4 regions of the Viridibacillus sp. d25.2 genome follow, and region 3 is predicted to be linked to each of the others. Evidence: riboswitches for the same ligand, from Rfam matches in the RefSeq annotation. Region 3 holds a riboswitch; each other region holds the start of a gene.
The links. Region 3 has a riboswitch for cobalamin ahead of ACZLO7_RS12660 (Ig-like domain-containing protein). Riboswitches for the same ligand answer to the same signal wherever they lie in the genome.
Positions count from the first base shown of each region.

Region 1: another riboswitch for cobalamin. It lies ahead of ACZLO7_RS20790 (ribonucleoside-diphosphate reductase subunit alpha); the one in region 3 lies ahead of ACZLO7_RS12660 (Ig-like domain-containing protein).
Region 2: another riboswitch for cobalamin. It lies ahead of ACZLO7_RS20165 (ABC transporter substrate-binding protein); the one in region 3 lies ahead of ACZLO7_RS12660 (Ig-like domain-containing protein).
Region 4: another riboswitch for cobalamin. It lies ahead of ACZLO7_RS14620 (Ig-like domain-containing protein); the one in region 3 lies ahead of ACZLO7_RS12660 (Ig-like domain-containing protein).

Region 1 is NZ_CM196652.1:4,251,554-4,256,203, reverse strand. It holds gene ACZLO7_RS20805 (sensor histidine kinase) at 1-237, shown strand, start outside; gene ACZLO7_RS20800 (PepSY domain-containing protein) at 239-928, shown strand; gene ACZLO7_RS20795 (PepSY domain-containing protein) at 1,017-2,189, shown strand; cobalamin riboswitch at 2,426-2,604, shown strand; gene ACZLO7_RS20790 (ribonucleoside-diphosphate reductase subunit alpha) at 2,761-4,650, shown strand, end outside.
Region 2 is NZ_CM196652.1:4,114,433-4,119,082, forward strand. It holds gene ACZLO7_RS20155 (bifunctional ABC transporter ATP-binding protein/adenosylcobinamide amidohydrolase) at 1-453, opposite strand, end outside; gene ACZLO7_RS20160 (FecCD family ABC transporter permease) at 456-1,451, opposite strand; gene ACZLO7_RS20165 (ABC transporter substrate-binding protein) at 1,448-2,395, opposite strand; cobalamin riboswitch at 2,525-2,713, opposite strand; gene argS (arginine--tRNA ligase) at 3,037-4,650, opposite strand, start outside.
Region 3 is NZ_CM196652.1:2,527,447-2,532,096, forward strand. It holds gene ACZLO7_RS12660 (Ig-like domain-containing protein) at 1-1,387, opposite strand, end outside; cobalamin riboswitch at 1,582-1,774, opposite strand; gene ACZLO7_RS12665 (transcriptional regulator) at 2,151-2,309, opposite strand; gene panF (sodium/pantothenate symporter) at 2,433-3,878, opposite strand; gene ACZLO7_RS12675 (YhdT family protein) at 3,878-4,144, opposite strand; partial or broken gene ACZLO7_RS12680 (putative hydro-lyase) at 4,366-4,650, opposite strand, start outside.
Region 4 is NZ_CM196652.1:2,968,183-2,972,832, forward strand. It holds gene ACZLO7_RS14620 (Ig-like domain-containing protein) at 1-1,219, opposite strand, end outside; cobalamin riboswitch at 1,449-1,627, opposite strand; gene ACZLO7_RS14625 (DUF4083 family protein) at 1,878-2,057, shown strand; gene ACZLO7_RS14630 (polysaccharide deacetylase family protein) at 3,068-3,901, opposite strand.

The DNA of each region.
Region 1 (4,650 bases), 1.7 Mb from region 3:
GTCCGTATTCAAGATTTCGGCCAAGGCATTGCTAAAGAGAACATTCCTCATTTATTTGATCGTTTTTATCGAGTTAGTGAAGACCGTAATCGCAAAACAGGTGGTACTGGTTTAGGACTAGCAATTGCACATGAAATTGCTGAGCGTTTAGCTATCAACATCACAGTATTAAGTACACTAGGTGAAGGAACTACAATCGTCTTGCAATTTGAAAATAGTAATGAGGAGGAACAATGATATGCGTATCCGCGAAAAACTATCAATATTATTCATTGTGACACTCATCATTATTGCGACGATTCTTAGTATCATGATCTGGAACAAACTAACGAAAGAAACACCTCTTACAACAGAAGAAATTCATAATAATATTGAAATGATGTATGGTGGGGAAATTATCTCGTTCCTTAGTATAAACAATCAATATCGAGTGAAGCTTCAAAGAAATAACAAGCTTTATCAACTTAATGTTGATGCAGATTCGGGTAAAATTCTGCAGATGACTCAAAATAAATCGGATCATAAAGTAGATTCAAACTATATACCAGAAACTGAAATACGAAAAATTATAAAAGAACAATATAACGGGAATATAAAAAAAATCTCACTCAATACAAATAGGGAAGAACCCGTTTACCAAATAGAGATAGTAAATGATAAAGAGCATATTAACTTATTAATAGATGCGATTAACGGGGAAGTTTTATCAGAAATTCAAGGAGATACAGAGCACGATTCTTCACTCTTAACTAAAGAAGAAGCGATTACTATTGCTAAGAAAAAACTAAAAGGGACTGTCGATGAAGTTTCTTTTTACGATACGAGTGATGGTGGATATTATATAGTGGAGATTGAAGGGAACGACAAAGATGCAGAATTTCAAATTCATGCCGTTTCTGGAAAAGTGATTTCGACTACGTGGGATTAATAATTTCTCATCAAATTCTAATCTTTTTCTCCTTATTCTTTCATTTTCATTGTGTAAAGTATAAGTATCAAGGAGGAGGCAATTAATTATGAAAAAAATGATTACGGTATTAGCAATTACAGGTTCACTTGCAGTATCTGGAGTAGTTGCGGCAGCAGGAATTCAAGCTAACTCAGGTAAAATTTTATCTTCAGAAGAAATCTCGAAAAAAGCACTTAGCTACGTAAAAGGTACAGTTTACAAAGTTGAATTGGATAAAGAAAAAGGTACTCAAGTATATGAAATCGATGTACAGGGTAAAAACAATAAAGAATATGAACTAAAGTTAGATGCAAAAACTGGAGAATTACTAGAAAAGAAAATGGAAATCTCAAAAGTATCTAATACAGTAAATGAGAAACAGGTAATTGGATTAGCAAAAGCGAAAGAAATAGCATTGAAATCGGTTAAAGGCTCTGTCAAAAAAGCGAAATTAGATAGAGAAGATGGTATTTACGAAATCGAAATCATTAGAGCAGGATATGAATACGAATTTGATATCAATGCGTACTCAGGCAAAATTGTGAAAAAAGAAAAAGAGAAGATTTCGAAAAAAGTAGTAGCTGGCAAAGTAATTGGTTTAGAAAAAGCAAAACAAATAGCTCTAAATAATGTTGGCGGTACTGTACAAAAAGCCAAATTAGATAAAAGTGATGGCGTATACGAAATCGAAATTATTAATGGTACAACAGAATATGAATTTGAAATCGATGCAAAAACAGGGAGTATTATTAAGAAGGAATCAGAAGTAGCAGACGATGTAATCACAACTACTAAACCAAGCACTGGCAATACGACAAAACCTTCAACAACTAGCAACGTAATTGGTATTGCAAAAGCGAAAGAAATTGCTTTACAAAGTGTTGATGGTACTGTGAAAAAAGCAAAATATGATCAAGAAGACGGCGTATATGAATTTGAAATTCTAACAAATGAATATGAATATGAAATCGATGTAGATGCAGTAACTGGAAAAGCTACGGTTACAGATAAAGAAAGAATTACAAAAGCACCAAATACAACATCATCTTTCATCGGGGAGCAAAAAGCTTCCCAAATTGCTTTAACAAAAGCAAAAGGTACAATTACTAAAATAGAATTAGATGAAGAAGATGGCGTTTATGAAATTGAAGTAAAAGATGGTATGTATGAATACGAATTAGAAATTGATGCTATGACTGGTGCCATTCTAGACTTCGAAAAAGATTACGAAGACGATTAATTTCTTTGAAAATAGAACTTCGGCTACCCAAAAAACGATTTTGGGTAGCTTTTTAATATTCTATTATATAAAAACAATTCCTTTTTCCTGCTTTGTAAAATCAAAATAGTTTATATAGGAAATTTTAAAACATTTTTTGTAGGTCTTTTGCTTTCATTTACTTTAATTAAGATTTTCTACTTGTATGATAGGAACACAATATGTTAGATTAGATTAATCGATAGAACACAAGATATAGTATGTGAGCGAAAAAAGGTACCATATACGGTTTAAAAGGGAATTCGGTATAGAAACCGAAGCTGTCCCCGCAACTGTGAATGCGGACGACTGTTAATTAACCACTGAGCAATGCTTGGGAAGGATGACAGTCGGATGATGCATGAGCCAGTAGACCTGCCTTTTTCGCATGACGACACTTTCTTCGGGGGTTGAGAAGTGGAAGCGAGAGACTTTGCATTGAACAAATTACTTTTGATTTCAAAAGTACTTTTTTGTTGTGATTTCAACTGTTTCCAATTTTAAAACTTAGAGCGATGGCTCTGCCGAAGAAGGCAGATTCATCGCTTTTTATATTTGTAAAAAAGGAGACGACAAAATGGTCCAATTAATGACATATGAAAGAGCAACATTATTATCTCGCTTAGAGGAAGAGTTCGGAAGAGAAGAAATCAGTTTGTTAATTCGAAAAGCTGAACGTTGGGAAGAAAAGAATCCAGAAGGTACTGATGCTGAATGGACAAAGGCGATGAGCCTAGAAGCATTAAGTTATTTAGATGAAGAGGATACTTATTGGACTTTCGTTGCAGCTCGTTTATTATTAGCGGGCGTTTATAGAGAAGCGTCTGTGGTACGTCAGCTAGAAGTTGGACAAGTATACACAGCATTTGCTAAACAAGTTGAAAAGCTTGTTGAAAAAGGTTTATATGATCCAACTTTAACGGATTCATATACAAAACAGGAGCTTGATGAGATCGGCTTAATGCTTGAACCTAAACGAGATGAAATTTTTACATATATCGGCTTAAAAACGTTGTTAGACCGTTATGTAACATGTGACTATAACAAAACACCAATTGAATTGCCACAAGAGCGTTGGATGATTATTGCAATGACACTTATGCAAAATGAAAAAACAGATCGTCTAGCAAAAATTAAAGAATCTTATTGGGCGATGAGTAATTTATATATGACAACTGCAACGCCTACATTATCAAATGCTGGTAAAACACATGGTCAATTATCAAGTTGCTTTATCGATACAGTTGATGATAGTTTACAAAGTATTTATGATTCAAACACTGATGTTGCGACACTTTCGAAATTTGGCGGTGGTATCGGTGTTTATATGGGGAAAGTACGTAGCCGTGGCTCATCTATTCGTGGCTTCAAAGGTGCATCAAGCGGAGTTGTTCCTTGGATTAAACAATTAAATAATACAGCAGTATCAGTAGATCAACTAGGTCAACGTCAAGGTGCGATTGCGATTTACCTGGATATTTGGCATAAAGATATTTTCCCATTCCTTGATTTGAAATTAAATAACGGGGATGAGCGTATGCGCGCACATGATATTTTCACAGGTGTTAGCTTACCAGATATCTTCATGGAAGCTGTTGAAGCACGTGAAGATTGGCATTTATTTGACCCTCATGAAATCCGTGAAGTAATGGGCTTTAATCTAGAAGATTATTATGACGAAAAACGCGGACAAGGATCATTCCGTGAAAAATATGAATCTTGCTTAGCGAACCCAAAATTAACACGTGAAGCAGTACCAGCAATTGATATTATGAAACGCATTATGCGTAGTCAGTTAGAAACTGGCGTGCCATTTATGTTCTATCGTGATGAAGTAAATCGTAAAAACCCAAATAAGCATGAAGGCATGATCTACTCAAGTAATCTTTGTACAGAAATTTTCCAAAATATGAGCGCAACTCAGTTCGAGTCAATTACATTAGAGGATGATGTTATTGTAACTCGTCGCAAACCTGGAGATTTCGTTGTATGTAATTTATCATCTATCAATCTTGGACGAGCTGTACCTGCTGAAGCTTTAGAAAGATTAATCCCTATCCAGGTACGCATGTTAGATAATGTTATCGACTTAAATCGTATTCCGGTTCCACAAGCAGAACGTACAAATGCACGTTACCGAGGTATCGGACTTGGTACATTCGGTTGGCATCATTTATTGGCACTTAAGAGCATTGCATGGGAATCTGAGGAATCAGTTGAATTTGCGGACAAGCTTTATGAGCAAATTGCTTACTTAACTATTCAGGCTTCAATGGAAATAGCAAAAGAAAAAGGTCAATATCCATTATTTGAAGGTTCAGACTGGCAAACAGGTGAATACTTCACAAAACGTCAATATAAAGGTGAAAAGTGGGCAGCATTACAACAAGCAGTTGCCGAAAATGGTATGCGTAACGGATATGTAATGGCTATCGCGCCAAAC
Region 2 (4,650 bases), 1.6 Mb from region 3:
GGCTACAAATGTACGTTGTTGCTCCCCACCTGATAAAAACTCGAGATTTGTATGTTCATAGTAATCCACACCGGTTTGCTTCATAGCTTTTTTTACTGCGTTTTCATCTTGTTCTGACCATGTTGAAAACCAACTATTTTGATGTGGATAGCGACCTAAAGCTATCGTCTCACGTACTGTATGTGAAAAGGAATGGGCATGAAGCTGAGGTAATACAGCCATTTTGCGCGCAAATTCCTTCGGTGAGAAGTTTTTAATGTTTTGTTCCTCGATAAGTACTTGACCAGTTGTTGAAGGCAAGATACCACTAATCACTTTTAATAACGTGGATTTACCACTACCATTCGGTCCTAATACACCAAGAATTTCACCCTTCTTCACGGTAAACGAAACGTCTTGTACTATTGGCCTGGTAGCATCATAGCCTCCAGTAACATGTTCTACAGTAAGCATAATTACGCACCTTTCGTTCTTCTTTGTCGGAAAAAGATATATGAAAATACTGGCGCTCCAATAAATGCGGTAATAACACCAATTGGCAACTCTGTTGGTGCAATAATCGTTCGAGCAAATAAATCACAAACAATTAGTAAGGATGCTCCATTTAAAAACGATAACGGTAACAAATGACGGTGATCTGCACCAAATAAAAGACGTGTCATATGTGGTACAACAAGTCCTACAAAACCAATTGTGCCAGACACCGCTACTGCAGCACCTGTTAACATAGATCCACCAATTAGTATGAGCATTTTACTTTTCTTCACATCAACACCAAGATACTTCGCACGTTCTTCTCCAAATAACATAGCATTTAATTCACGCCGGTTTAGCCATAATAAAAATGATCCGATGAGTACAAATGGCCACACCATTTTGACATATGGCCATCCACGCATTGAAACGCTACCCATAAGCCACCCAATGATTTGGCGTAACTCGTCTCCTGTTAATGCGATTAATAAGGAAATAACCGAACCCAAAAATGAACTAACAATTATACCTGTTAAAATCAATGTTTCCATCTTCAACGTACGATCGACTAAACGTGCAAAAGCCATTACACCCATCATCGCCAATAAGGCCCCTAGCATGCTGAAGGCTGGTAATGTATATATACCTAAAATAGGGGTCGAAATGCCGAAAAAGAGCGTCACCACAGCACCTACTGAGGCACCGGATGACACTCCTAACGTATACGGATCGGCGAGAGGATTCTTCAGCAATCCTTGGAAAGCAGCACCCGCAATTGCCAGTGAGGCTCCTACTAAACCTGCAAGCACAACACGCGGCATGCGTATTTTCCATAATATATTCGTCGCTGTTGGATCCGCTGCCGTATTCCATAACGTACTAATTGGTACTTTAACAGAACCAATTGATACACCTAGCCAAATGCTAACAATTAAAATCACAAAGGCTATGGTGTATCCTATAATGGTTTTCTTCACTCAAAAGCCTCTGGATATACTGCTTTTGCAATGCCCTCTAAGCCTTCAGCAAGACGAGGACCAGTTCGGCTTGTTAAGTTCACATCAACTTGAACAACTGCATCATTTTTTACAGCTGTAATACTATCGAAGCCTTGACGTTTTTTCACCTTTTCAACAATACCTTTTACATAGTTATAATTCACAATAATTGTATCTGGATTACGTTTTACAATTTCTTCAGGACTAATTTTTGGCCAACCTGTTAGATCTGCTGTAACGTTTTTAATATTAGCTAAGTCAAACATTTCTTGCATAAATGTATCTTTACCAACAGTGTAAATATCAGGTTCATCTTGTATTTCGACAAATGCTGTTTTTTGTTTTACGTCTTTTACTTTTGCTTGTACTTCTTTTACTTTTGCTTTCATATCATCAGTAATCTTCTTAGCCTCATCCGCTTTACCAGTAATGTGGCCTATTTGTTCAATTGTTTTATACGTTTCTTCAAAATTCACAGCGTTTTTTACAACAAAAACTTTCAATCCAGCATCACGTAATTGTTGGAGATCTGCTTCTGAAAGTGTTTCGTGTGCGAAAACAACGTCTGGATTTAAGCTAATAATTTTCTCAGCATCAAATTTCACACCGCCAATTTTTTCTTTTTTCGTTGCAGCTTCTGGGTAATCATCATTATCAGATACAGCTGTAATTTCCTTATCTAAACCTAATGCGAAAAGAATTTCTGTATTACTTGGTACCAAAGTAATAATGCTCTTTGGTGCTTCTGTAAATTTCACATCATTACCAAGTGCATCTGTCTCTGTTAATGGGTACCCTGCTACCTGTTGCTCTGTCGCTGACTCACTATTTTCCTTTTTCTTCGTATCTTCCGTTTGGCCACAGCCTACTAATACGCCTAGTGCTAAAAAGAACACTAAACAAAATTGCCATATTTTCTTCATTTGCATTTCCTCCTTGTTCATAAAAAAAATCTCTCGTTTTACGACGAGAGATACGATGACAGTGAATATATACATAGCAGTACTCATACTGCACTTTTACTGACACCATTTCTATCCGCGTAGTTCTAATTGGTAGTCTCCATGTTGGTAGGTCTCCTGGCTCGTGATTACAGCTTACCGCGCCTTCCCAAAGCCTATGCTTCAGTGGCAAATTACGACTTGCTCACACTTACAGTGGCGGGACCGCGTCGGATTTCCACCGACTTCCCTTTTCTCTTCACATAATCTAAGTAAAGAACCAACATGTATCACAATATACAATTTTTTTTATTACATCGTGTTCAATTATACAGAAAATTAAATACTTGTCCAAGTTGTTTCAAATAGGATTGGTGGAATTAGGAGAACTCCCTACTTGAAGTTGACTATTATTTTTGTTTTTTATTATTTATTTTAAAAGTAAAAGTGAATTGAATGATTTCAGCTATTTTATCCTTAATTTGAGCAATTTCATTTTTGCCTTAATCCTTTATTTAAATAAAAAGACTATTCCTCACAGAAATAGTAAGGAATAGTCTAATTTGAAAGCGTCAATTAACCCCCTACAGCATTTGCTGCATAAGAAGATAAATGGGCTTCAATTACATTTTTTCAGGTGCCGATACGCCAATTAGTTTTAGTGCATTTGCGATTGTTGTACGTACTGCTGTGATTAGAGCTAAACGAGCTTCTGAGCGCTCTTTGTTGTCAGCATCTAATACTTTTTCAGCATTGTAGAAGCTGTGGAAAGTTGCAGCTAGTTCTTGAATGTAGTTAGTAATACGGTGTGGTGTACGATTCTTTGCAGCATCCGCAACAACTTGTGGGAAGTCCCCTACTTTTTTCAAGACATCAATTTCTTTTTCTGCATTTAGAAGATTTAAATGTTCCTCAGAAGCAGCTAAGCCCTGTTCTTTCGCTTGGCGTAAAATTGAAGAAATACGAGCATGTGCATATTGTGCATAGTATACAGGGTTTTCGTTTGATTGCTTAACAGCTAAGTCAAGGTCAAAGTCCATATGAGAATCACCCGCACGCATTGCAAAGTTGTAACGTACCGCGTCTAAACCTACTTCTTCAACAAGTTCACGTAAAGTAACCGCGTTACCTGTACGCTTACTCATTTTCACTTTTTCGCCGTCTTTCATTAAGTTCACCATTTGGATGATTTCAACTTCTAAAGTATCTCGACCATACCCAAGTGCTTCAATTGCAGCTTTCATACGTGGGATATAACCATGGTGGTCAGCTCCCCAAATGTTGATTAGCTTCGTGAAACCACGTTGAATTTTATCTTCATGGTACGAAATATCAGGTGTTAAATATGTGTATGAACCATCATTCTTTATAAGTACTCGATCTTTGTCATCGCCAAATGTAGTAGAACGGAACCAAGTAGCGCCTTCTTCTTCAAATACATGGCCATTTGCACGTAATTTTTCTAGAGCAGTTTCAACTTTACCTGATTTATAAAGTGATGTCTCAGAATACCAAACGTCAAAGTCTACACGGAAGTTTGCTAAATCATTTTGTAATTTGCCAAGTTCTAATTTTAAGCCATGTTCACGGAAAAATTCAAAGCGGTCTTCATCTGATTTACTTAGGATAGAATCACCAAACTCAGCAGCTAGTTTACCTGCGATATCAATAATATCTTGTCCATGATAACCGTCTTCAGGCATAGTAGCTTCTAAGCCTAAAGCTTGTTTGTAGCGTGCTTCTAAAGATGCTGCTAAGTTATTGATTTGATTACCTGCATCATTGATGTAGTATTCACGTGAGATATCATATCCTGCAAAATCTAAAACGTTACATAGTGAATCTCCCACAGATGCTCCTCGGGCATGCCCTAAATGAAGGTCACCAGTTGGGTTAGCTGATACAAATTCCACTTGTACTTTTTCGTTGGCACCAGCTTGTGAACGTCCATATTCTGTACCTTGTGCTAAAACAGTTGTGATAACTTCTGCTAAATAGTCTTTACGTAGCACAATATTCATAAAGCCCGGACCTGCGATGTCGATTTTCTCGATAGCAGTACCTGTTGTATCAAGGTTTTCAATAATAGCTTCAGCGATCGCACGAGGTGGCTTTTTCGCTAATTTTGTAAGTTGCATAGCAATATTAGTTGCATAATCGCCATTTGCCTTATCCTTTGGTGTTTCTAAGTGTACGTTCAATGTTGATGTATCTTCTAAAAGACCTGCTTTAGTTAC
Region 3 (4,650 bases):
CAGCTTTACCTTTTACGATTGTTGTTTGATCACTTACTTTGTTAGCTGTAGCTACTGCTGGTGCTGTGATGTCTTTAACAATTGTTGTAGCATTGTTACTTCTTACACCATCTGCATTTTCAGCGATTGCAATAATATTGCTACCAACTGTTTGATTTTTAATCGTAACTGAGAATTTCCCTTTAGCATCTGCTTTAGCTTTATTCAATAGATTATTGTTATTGTAAATATAAACAGTGGCATTGGCTGTTGATTTTCCTCTTACAACAGTTTCGCTATCACCAACAGCTTCAATTACAGGAGCAGCAATATCAACTGTGTAGAATTTAATAGATTCTGCAGCATCTGACATATTGTAAATGCTGTTTTTGCCTTCTTCTAAGCGTTCATATGCACCAAGTGCACGTAAACCTTGATCAGAAGACATTAAATTAGGGATTTTTAAAGATAAACCGCTTTTCAAACCACCTGTAGTACTATCTACAAAACTCACTAGGTTTGAAACAGCCCAGTGTCCATCACCTTTGATGAAACGTGGGTCAGTTTTTGGATTCGTTTTATTTGATGTTAGGTTAATGATGAATTGAGACACTGTTTCTGGACTATCACCTTTTGCCCACTCAGAGTAGAATCCACCTTGTTTGCCTAATTCTTTCCCTAAATACTCATTAGCTTTTTCAACCGCTGCTTTTACTTTGTCATCCTTTGTATAAGGGGCTAAGGCAGTAGCAGTCATTGATGTTGTGTCTTTATCAGAACCCCATTTTAGATCCCAAGCAAATGAGCCATCCTCAAGTTGGTCTTTTACTAAATCATTCACTAATTGTGTTCTAGTAATTTTAGAATATTTCGCTTCAGTAGATAAATCATAGTTTTTTGTATCAATAGCATATAGTAAATGGAATTTGTTTCCGTTCGTTAATTTTCCAGCTTGTTCAGTAGCCAAATATGTATCATACATTAATTTTACTAAATCATATCCACCCACATTACGTGGATCTTTGTTAATGGATGTTAAAGCTATAATAACTTTTGAATATTTACCAACGTCTTCTGAAATTTTACCCTTTTTACTATTCACTTCTTTAACAAGGTTATTATAGTACGTTTCATAATATTTCGAAGGTACTGGCACACTAGCACGAGCAAAATCTGTCACATAGTCTTCATCACCAAACGATGGATTAGGTACTTGTTGTAGTAAAAATGCTGCAGTTGAATTTAGAACATTTTTATAGCTGACATCTTTTGCTTTTATTTGAACTGTTGCAGATGTATTTTCAGCAGCGTTAGCTGTCGATAATTCTCCTGGAAGTTGTGATAAAGCTAATAAACTTGCCATCCCGATAGGTGCTATCCATTTTCTAACCCATTTACTTGTGTACATGTTGAAATCCCTCACTTCTTTTTTTATTAAATATTAGTAGTTTTTACTTCAAAAGGATATCGATTTGTATAAAAGGGCAAAAAAATATCCCTTTACACAATGTAAAGAGAACTTGGACGGCGAAAAACCAGAAAAAATGTACAATGAGATACAAAAAAAGGCTTTCGATGCTCCATATCTCCCCCTCGAAGAATTGAAACTACATTATAAAAGCAGGTCTCCTGGCTTGTGTATCTCCTTACTCTTGTTCCTTCCCAACACATTTAACTTGCGCCAGTGGTTTGCAACAATTTCATCCACACTTACAGTAGCGGGGCTGCACCGGATTTTAACCGATTTCCCTTTTAGCTTATGATGAACATAAGCACTTTTATAAGAAAATATTTAATTGTCTATTAATCTAAAGTATTTCATAAAAGGTTTGGAATGTAAATTGATTTTTTATATTTTAGTAAAATTCAGATTTTTCCTTTTAAAATAGGCTCTGTTTAATTTGATTATTGATTTTCTTCAAAATTAATAATCAATTCGAATACGTTGATTTTAGTAGAGAATATATAAGGATTGCCCCCTGTATACTTTTGCATCTGTACATAACACAGTTAAGGGGTTATATATTCCTGTTCGAATTTTAAACGAATGTTCGAAATAGCCAAATATCTATAGTGTTATTAAACAGTAAATAGTGGCTTAATAAGATAAACACAATAAAACCCTACCTGTTATAAACAACTGGTAGGGTTTTTATAAAATTCCTATGGCATCAGACTTCGTAATCATCGCTTCCCTTCGTATGTTGGTTAAATGCGTTTAACTGCTCTACTGTTAAGTTTCTCACGTAAAGATAATAATTCATCGACTCCATACCATAATTTTCACAAGCTAGACAATACGTTTCATAGCCTTCTCTATACATCTCCATGTAACTACCCCCTGTTATATAACAATCTAGTTATTTTAAATTATTATATAACAGTTAGAGTTATCTGTCAATTAGGTAGAAAAAAACACCAAACTATACTTCTGAAAGTTTGGTGTTTCCATTTTAAATAATCAATGAGTTAGCCTTTACTTTGTTCTTAGTCGCAAGACTTACTACTACAAATGCTACTAAGGATAAAATAATTGGTATTGTAACTGTATGCATACCTAATACTCTTGGCATAAATTGATCAATGTAGATATAAGATGAGATTCCTATAATCATTGATGAAATTGCACCGTATTTGTTTCCTGTTTTCCAGTAGAGGCCAAATATAACCGGCCATAAGAATACAGATTCTAATCCACCGAAAGCAAATAAGTTCAGCCAAACAAGTAAATCCGGTGGACGAAGAGCTACCAGTACCACTGCTATTCCAATAATTGTAGTAACATAGAAACTTGCCTTTTTAATCTGTGCATCTGATGCAGTCGGTTTAATATAGTTTAAGTAAATATCTTTTACAACAGTAGAACTTACTAAAATAAGTAAAGCATTTACTGTCGACATGATCGCTGCCATTGGTGCAGCAAGAACAATCCCGGCTAAATAAGGTGGTAATACTTTTAACGTCAGTAAAGGCATCACTTTATCACCTATTTCTATTCCTCGTAATACCGGCCGTGCTAGAACACCGATTAAATGCATCCCAAACATAACTGTAGCAAGTGCAATTGTGCCAATGATTATGGCTGAATGCATGCCTTTAGAGTTTTTATACGACATTGCACGAACTGCAATTTGTGGTAAACCAATAACGCCTATTCCAATGAGTATCCAAAATGTCGATACATATAATGGAGTTAAACTACGATCTGCACCATATGGAGATACAAGATTAGGATTTTCAACAACTAAATCATTCATTATATTCGATATTCCACCACCAGCAATAACCGTCGCGACAAGTAAAATGATTGTCCCAATAACCATCACAGAGCCTTGTACAGCATCCGTTAAAGCAACTGCACGGAAACCTCCGATTATTACATAAATTAAAACAGCCCCAGCAAAGATAAACAAAGCTGTAGAATAGTTTAAGCCCGTTAATGATTCGATTAACCGCGCCCCACCTATCCACTGCGCTGCCATGGAAGCAAATAGGAATAATATGATACTGGCTGCGGATACAATAACAACCGTTTTACTTTGATAGCGTTCCCTTAAAAAATCAATTAGCGTTATTGCCTGATACTTACGTGCTATTATTGCAAACTTTTTACCGAGAATCATTAGAACGAAATAACCTGCAGGTAACTGCGCCATGGCTAGAAGCACCCAGCCGAGGCCCGTATTATAGGCTACACCTGGTCCACCGATAAAACTACCAGCACTACCGTAAGTCGCCATCATTGTCATCGCAAGTAGAAAACCGCCCATTTCACGCCCACCAAGGAAATACTCTTGCAAGAAAGAATTTGATTGCATAACTTGGCGATTCGCCCATATACCAATCGCAAAGATAAGTACTAGAAAAACAACTAATGGAATAATTACTTGCCAATGTATCATTTGTGTTCACCATCCTCATCGTCAAAAGGGACATCAGTGAAGAAAAATTTGATTACGAAAACTATAAGGATGACCATGAAAATAGTGCCTGCAATACAGCTGTAGAAAAACCATGCTGGAAATCCAAGCACATATGTATAAGAAGTAGGATCTCCTGATCCCATTCCATAAGCAAAGCCAAACCAAATACTAAAATTGATGATAACAAGTATTACCCCAATAATCGCTTCACGATGCGCAATTTTATAACGCTTATCATTCATATAACAATCTCCTTTATGATAAATCACAACTTATAGAAAATAAGTTGCTTTTATAATAATACTTTTTCATTTAGAAAATTGAAAGTACATAGTTTAGTTTACATAATAATATTATGTAAACTAAACTATAGTTGATACTTTTTTGATAGAGTGATTTAATCTATAACTGAATAAAAAAAGCGCTCCTAAGTTAGAAAACTGACTTAGGAGCGCTTTGTTACTTAAAGTATACTTAATTTATCATCTTTTAAATCACTAATGAACATGCAGCCTGGTCCGTGCGTAATCATAATAGCAGGTTTACTTTCCATCGCTACTGCTTGAGGTGTAACGCCACAAGCCCAAAATACAGGAACCTCATCTTCTTTGATCGTTACGGCATCTCCGAAATCGGGATTATTTACATCCGTAATCCCAATTTACCTTGGATCTCCAATATGAACTGGTGCACCGTGTACACCCGGGAAGCGAGAAGTAATCTGTACAGCACGAATTGCGTCGGCGTG
Region 4 (4,650 bases), 440 kb from region 3:
GTGTGAATACTCCATTCCCGTTGGCCTTTGTAGATGTAAGTAGTCTATTGCCATAGTATATTGAGACAGTTGCATTTGCTTCTGTCGTTCCTGTTACTGAAGTTGTTTTGTTTGAAATTGTACCTACTGTAAGTTCAGAAGGCCCTACATTATCAGGTTCTGGTTTTTCTTCTGGTACACTTGGATCAGGAGTTTCACCTGCAGCTAATCGAGCAAATGTTGATTTGCCATTTAGAGCATCGGCTAGAGCGATGATAACCTGTTCAGTCGCCATCAAATTCGATTTTGTATCATTTGCCATCCACTTAAATGAACCATCTGATAGTTGATACTGATCAATCATTTGCTCTAGAATATTAACTTTTTTACCGTCTTTTTCATAGCTCCATTTATCAGTTGTTAAATCTTCACCAGCTGTAGCAAGTCCCATAATAATACTAGCCATTGAGTTCGCATTATTAACAAAACCTTCTTTTTGATATTTTGCATGGAGACCATTTACCGCTTTAGTAATTGCTTCTTCAACTGTTAAATTCTTATCTTCTATATCATTAATAAGCGTTAAAGCAGTTATATTCCACCCTGTTACATCAAGATCATCGGATGAACCGAATCCAGAAAATAAACCTGAAGCATTTTGTTTCTTTAAAATAACTGATAGATGTTTCTCTTTGTCATAAGTTCCTTTTGCTAATCCTAGTGCAATAGATGCCCAAGATTCACCATAGGCTGTAAAGAAGCTACCATCTACTTTTTGTTTGTTTTGTAAATCCTCAACAATATTACGTTGCCCTAGGTTTGTTGGATCCAACCCTAGAATATAGGCACCGATAATTGTACCTGCATCTTCATTAGATGTACTTGAAGCAGTTGCTTTTGTTTTCATCCAATATGATTTATCACTTGTAACTTCTGAGCCCTCTGCCCATTTGTAATTTTTAATATCCATTCCTAATGCATACATAGCAGATAATGACCAGTAGCCACTATGTGAGCCAATTACTCTAGAACTAATAGTTTGTTTGTTAGTGATATAATATTGCTTTGCTTTCTCTAGTGAGTTTACTAGTTTTTCTTTGATTGCTTGTGACGATGTTGTTTGAGTTACATTTACTTCATTGTTTACTACCGTATTATTTTCAGCTTGAGCTGCAAACGGTGTTAGTAATGATAATAGCATTACAAAAGCTAGCATCCTACTTAATGAACGTTTTAACATTTGAATCCCTCCAATTTTATTAGGTTTTGTAGCATTCGGAAATCGGCTTTTTTATGCTAATAAACTAAATAACTTTCACTTATGTTTAATTCATGTAATTTATAAGTTCTTAACAAAAAAAAAAGCTATTTCTCCATAGAGAAATAGCATAAATACAAAGAAATATAAAACAATAGAATTGTCCAATATAGATTGTTTTGCCGTAATCTCACTTTATTCCGAAGAGTAGATATACACTTTGAATTAGATAGGTCTCCTGGCTTTTGCATCAGTTTACTTTAAGGCCCTTCCCGTTTAAAACAGTGGTATTCCCTTATTTCATCAGCATTTACAGTTGCGGATACAGCTTCGGTACTTCACCGAATTCCCTTTTATGTATGTAATTACATCTAATTCTGGCATAAAATATTCACTTAATACAAACTTATCATAATATTTAAAATTAATCTATCTAATTTTGATTAATATTTGACATTTATTTCACCATACATCAAATATCTACATTTTAAAATATTAAAATGCATTTTTCTGTGTCAAAAAATAGTATATATATGTGATTCTATCACTCAACAAATAACAGTATATTCAAATACATGCTATTATTAGTGAATATATCTATTTTTTAAAAATACAAATTTATAAATAAAGGAGAGATTAGATGGACAGTTCAGTACTTTTATTTATTTGCTTAGCTTTAATATTATTAGGTACGATTTCTTTCATGCTGTTTGTGAGAAGGATCATTATTAATACAACTCCAACCCCAAAGAATGAATACACAGAACTAAATGAAAAATTGGATAAGATTATTATGTTATTGGAGAAGCAATCTAAGTAATTGTTATTCATTATCAAAAAACGAGCTGCTGTCCTTATATCAAACTTAGCTCGTTTTATTTTGATTTTAAGATAAATTTAATTCTACTTCGATAATAACAGGCGACCATTTTGCCATAAGACCTCTACAGGAATTTCAAAAAATGCAGAAAGCTTTTCACTTACGCCTAATTTCCGGTAAACTTAATAACAAAAAACCGACTAATTTTTACATAAAGTTTGTTAACATTTTTTTATTATTAGTTTACTGAAAGGTGTGAGTACAATTTTTAATTCAATAAAAACGAATCTATTATTTTCTATTTTTCTATCAATAATGTTTGGAATCTTAATTTTTATAATTTTTAAAAATTATAAAGGTGAATTAGATTGGGGCAATACAATTTTGGTTATTGGTGGATTTTTCGCATTTTTCAACACCGGAATAGTATATCAAAAATATTTATTTTCAAAAAAAAAATGAAAGTACTATTAGTTTGAAATGAAAATGCCCTCCTAGAATTTCTTTGGAGAGCATTGTAATAAATTTGTTTTCTTTTCCCTTGTTATAGTCTATCTGTCTATCTGTTTCTCTGTCCATTGAACTCCCTTATTTCCAGATACCAACCGAAAAATTAGCAACATGTTTTAATAGCTCTAGTCCTTTTAATTTTTGCTATAAACCACGGTTGTATGTATTTGTCGTATTAGATATTGCAATTCATGTATTGGTTTACGTTGGTCATATGCGTATTTTACAAGATATATCCAAACTATTAAAACCAAAATAAATACTCCAATTATTATTAATGTTCCTCTCATCCATGCCACCTCTTGTCCGTATCAAAGATTGTTACTAATAATCATATTTGTGGGGGATATTAACTCGTAATCGTTTATCATTTGATTATTCTCTTTTTCTTTAATTACTGATACCCCTTCAGTCGGTTTTACATTACTATTTGTTATGACTTCTCTTCTTCAAATAAAAAGAGATTCCTGTTAGCACAGAGCTTCTGTATTATTGTCAGCCTACAAGCGTGCGTCTTTTTGGAAATTCAGGTGAAAATGGTCAACATCCTGATAAACACCAAACTCATATCCCTTTTCTTTGTAATATTTGATGATTTCCGGAAGTGCTTGTAATGTTTGTGGCTTTTCATGTACAAGAATGACCTCTATGTCATCTGTTGTTCCCTTTTTAATATTTTCTACAATTTGATTAGGATTATCTTTTAGCTCCCAATCACGAGAATCAATTGTCCAATCCCAAACTTTAATACCAGCTTCTACAATTTGGTCCCGAATTTGTTGGTCTTCCAATCCCGGTGCTGAACCATATGGAGAACGAACCAACGTAGGATTTGTGCCTGTAATATTACGGATAAGCTCTAATGCTTCTTTCATCTCTGGTACAAATTGTCCTTCAGTGTATAACCTCTTGCTATCATGTGTCATACTATGTCCACCGATATAATGACCTTCTTTTATCGCTCGTTTAACATTTTCTTGGTACCCCGCATTTTGTAGGTTTTTTCCTATCATAAAAAATGTTGCTTTGACTTTTTGCTCTTTTAATACATCTAAAAATTGACCTGTCAATGTACTCGGCCCATCATCGAATGTTAAATACACAACTTTCCCTTCTGGCTTTCCATCAGGTTTTTTCTTTTTTTCATGCTCTATTTTTTCTTTCTCTTTTAGTTGTTCCGTAGCTCGTTTACTATTTTCTTTAACTCCCGCTTTTGCAGAAGTAGAATTGAATTTACTTATTGAAAAGTACACTAAAAATGCTGTTGTTAGAAGAATTCCTAATGATAGTACGATCTTAAATATTCTCTTTTTAGTATTTCTTGATAGTTTCATTATTTATCTCTCTCCATCGGTTGTATATGCAGTATATATAAATTTAAATTTACAAAGTGGCAATGAAAAAATGCCGTTGTTATTACATTAAATAGCGGTTTTTAATTGTAATTATTTAAGGTTTCTTTCCATATAACATCCGCTTTTATCACATTAAGACCACACTTTTTTCTTGAATACCTAGCTTTCTTTTATTCGATTGAAAATAAAGAATAACTATATACATAGGGATAAACGCTATAAACAGATACTTAAATCTCTTTAAAAAATTCATTTTCTAGCCTCCATTTCTTTATAAAATTACTTTAAAACAAAAAATTTAAAAGAAAGTAAAAAAAAAATAAAGATTTTATAAAGATTGATAATAGAAAAGGTATATGTACAAAGAGAGTGATAATTGTTGTATCACAGTAATAGCAATTAAAAGCACCTGCAACAGGTTGAAGTATAAAAAAGTACTCAGAGATCAATTATGCCTCGGCATAATTGCGTCCGGAATCGGCTTTGTGCTTGCACAAAGAACTCCTTTCCGATTCCGTGACATCCGCCGGAGGCTTTAACTTCTTTCAGCGGGTGTTTGGACACCCGCTGAAAAGCAGCTTAAATCCGCATTCATCTCACCACCTATAGAGGTAGACTTCTACTGAAAGAAGTTAAATGGGTTTAGACACAGTATCCAAAGGTATTTATCCGTATAATTATCCCCTTATATTGGATTTTTTCCAACAGACTATCTCAATAGTCTTGAC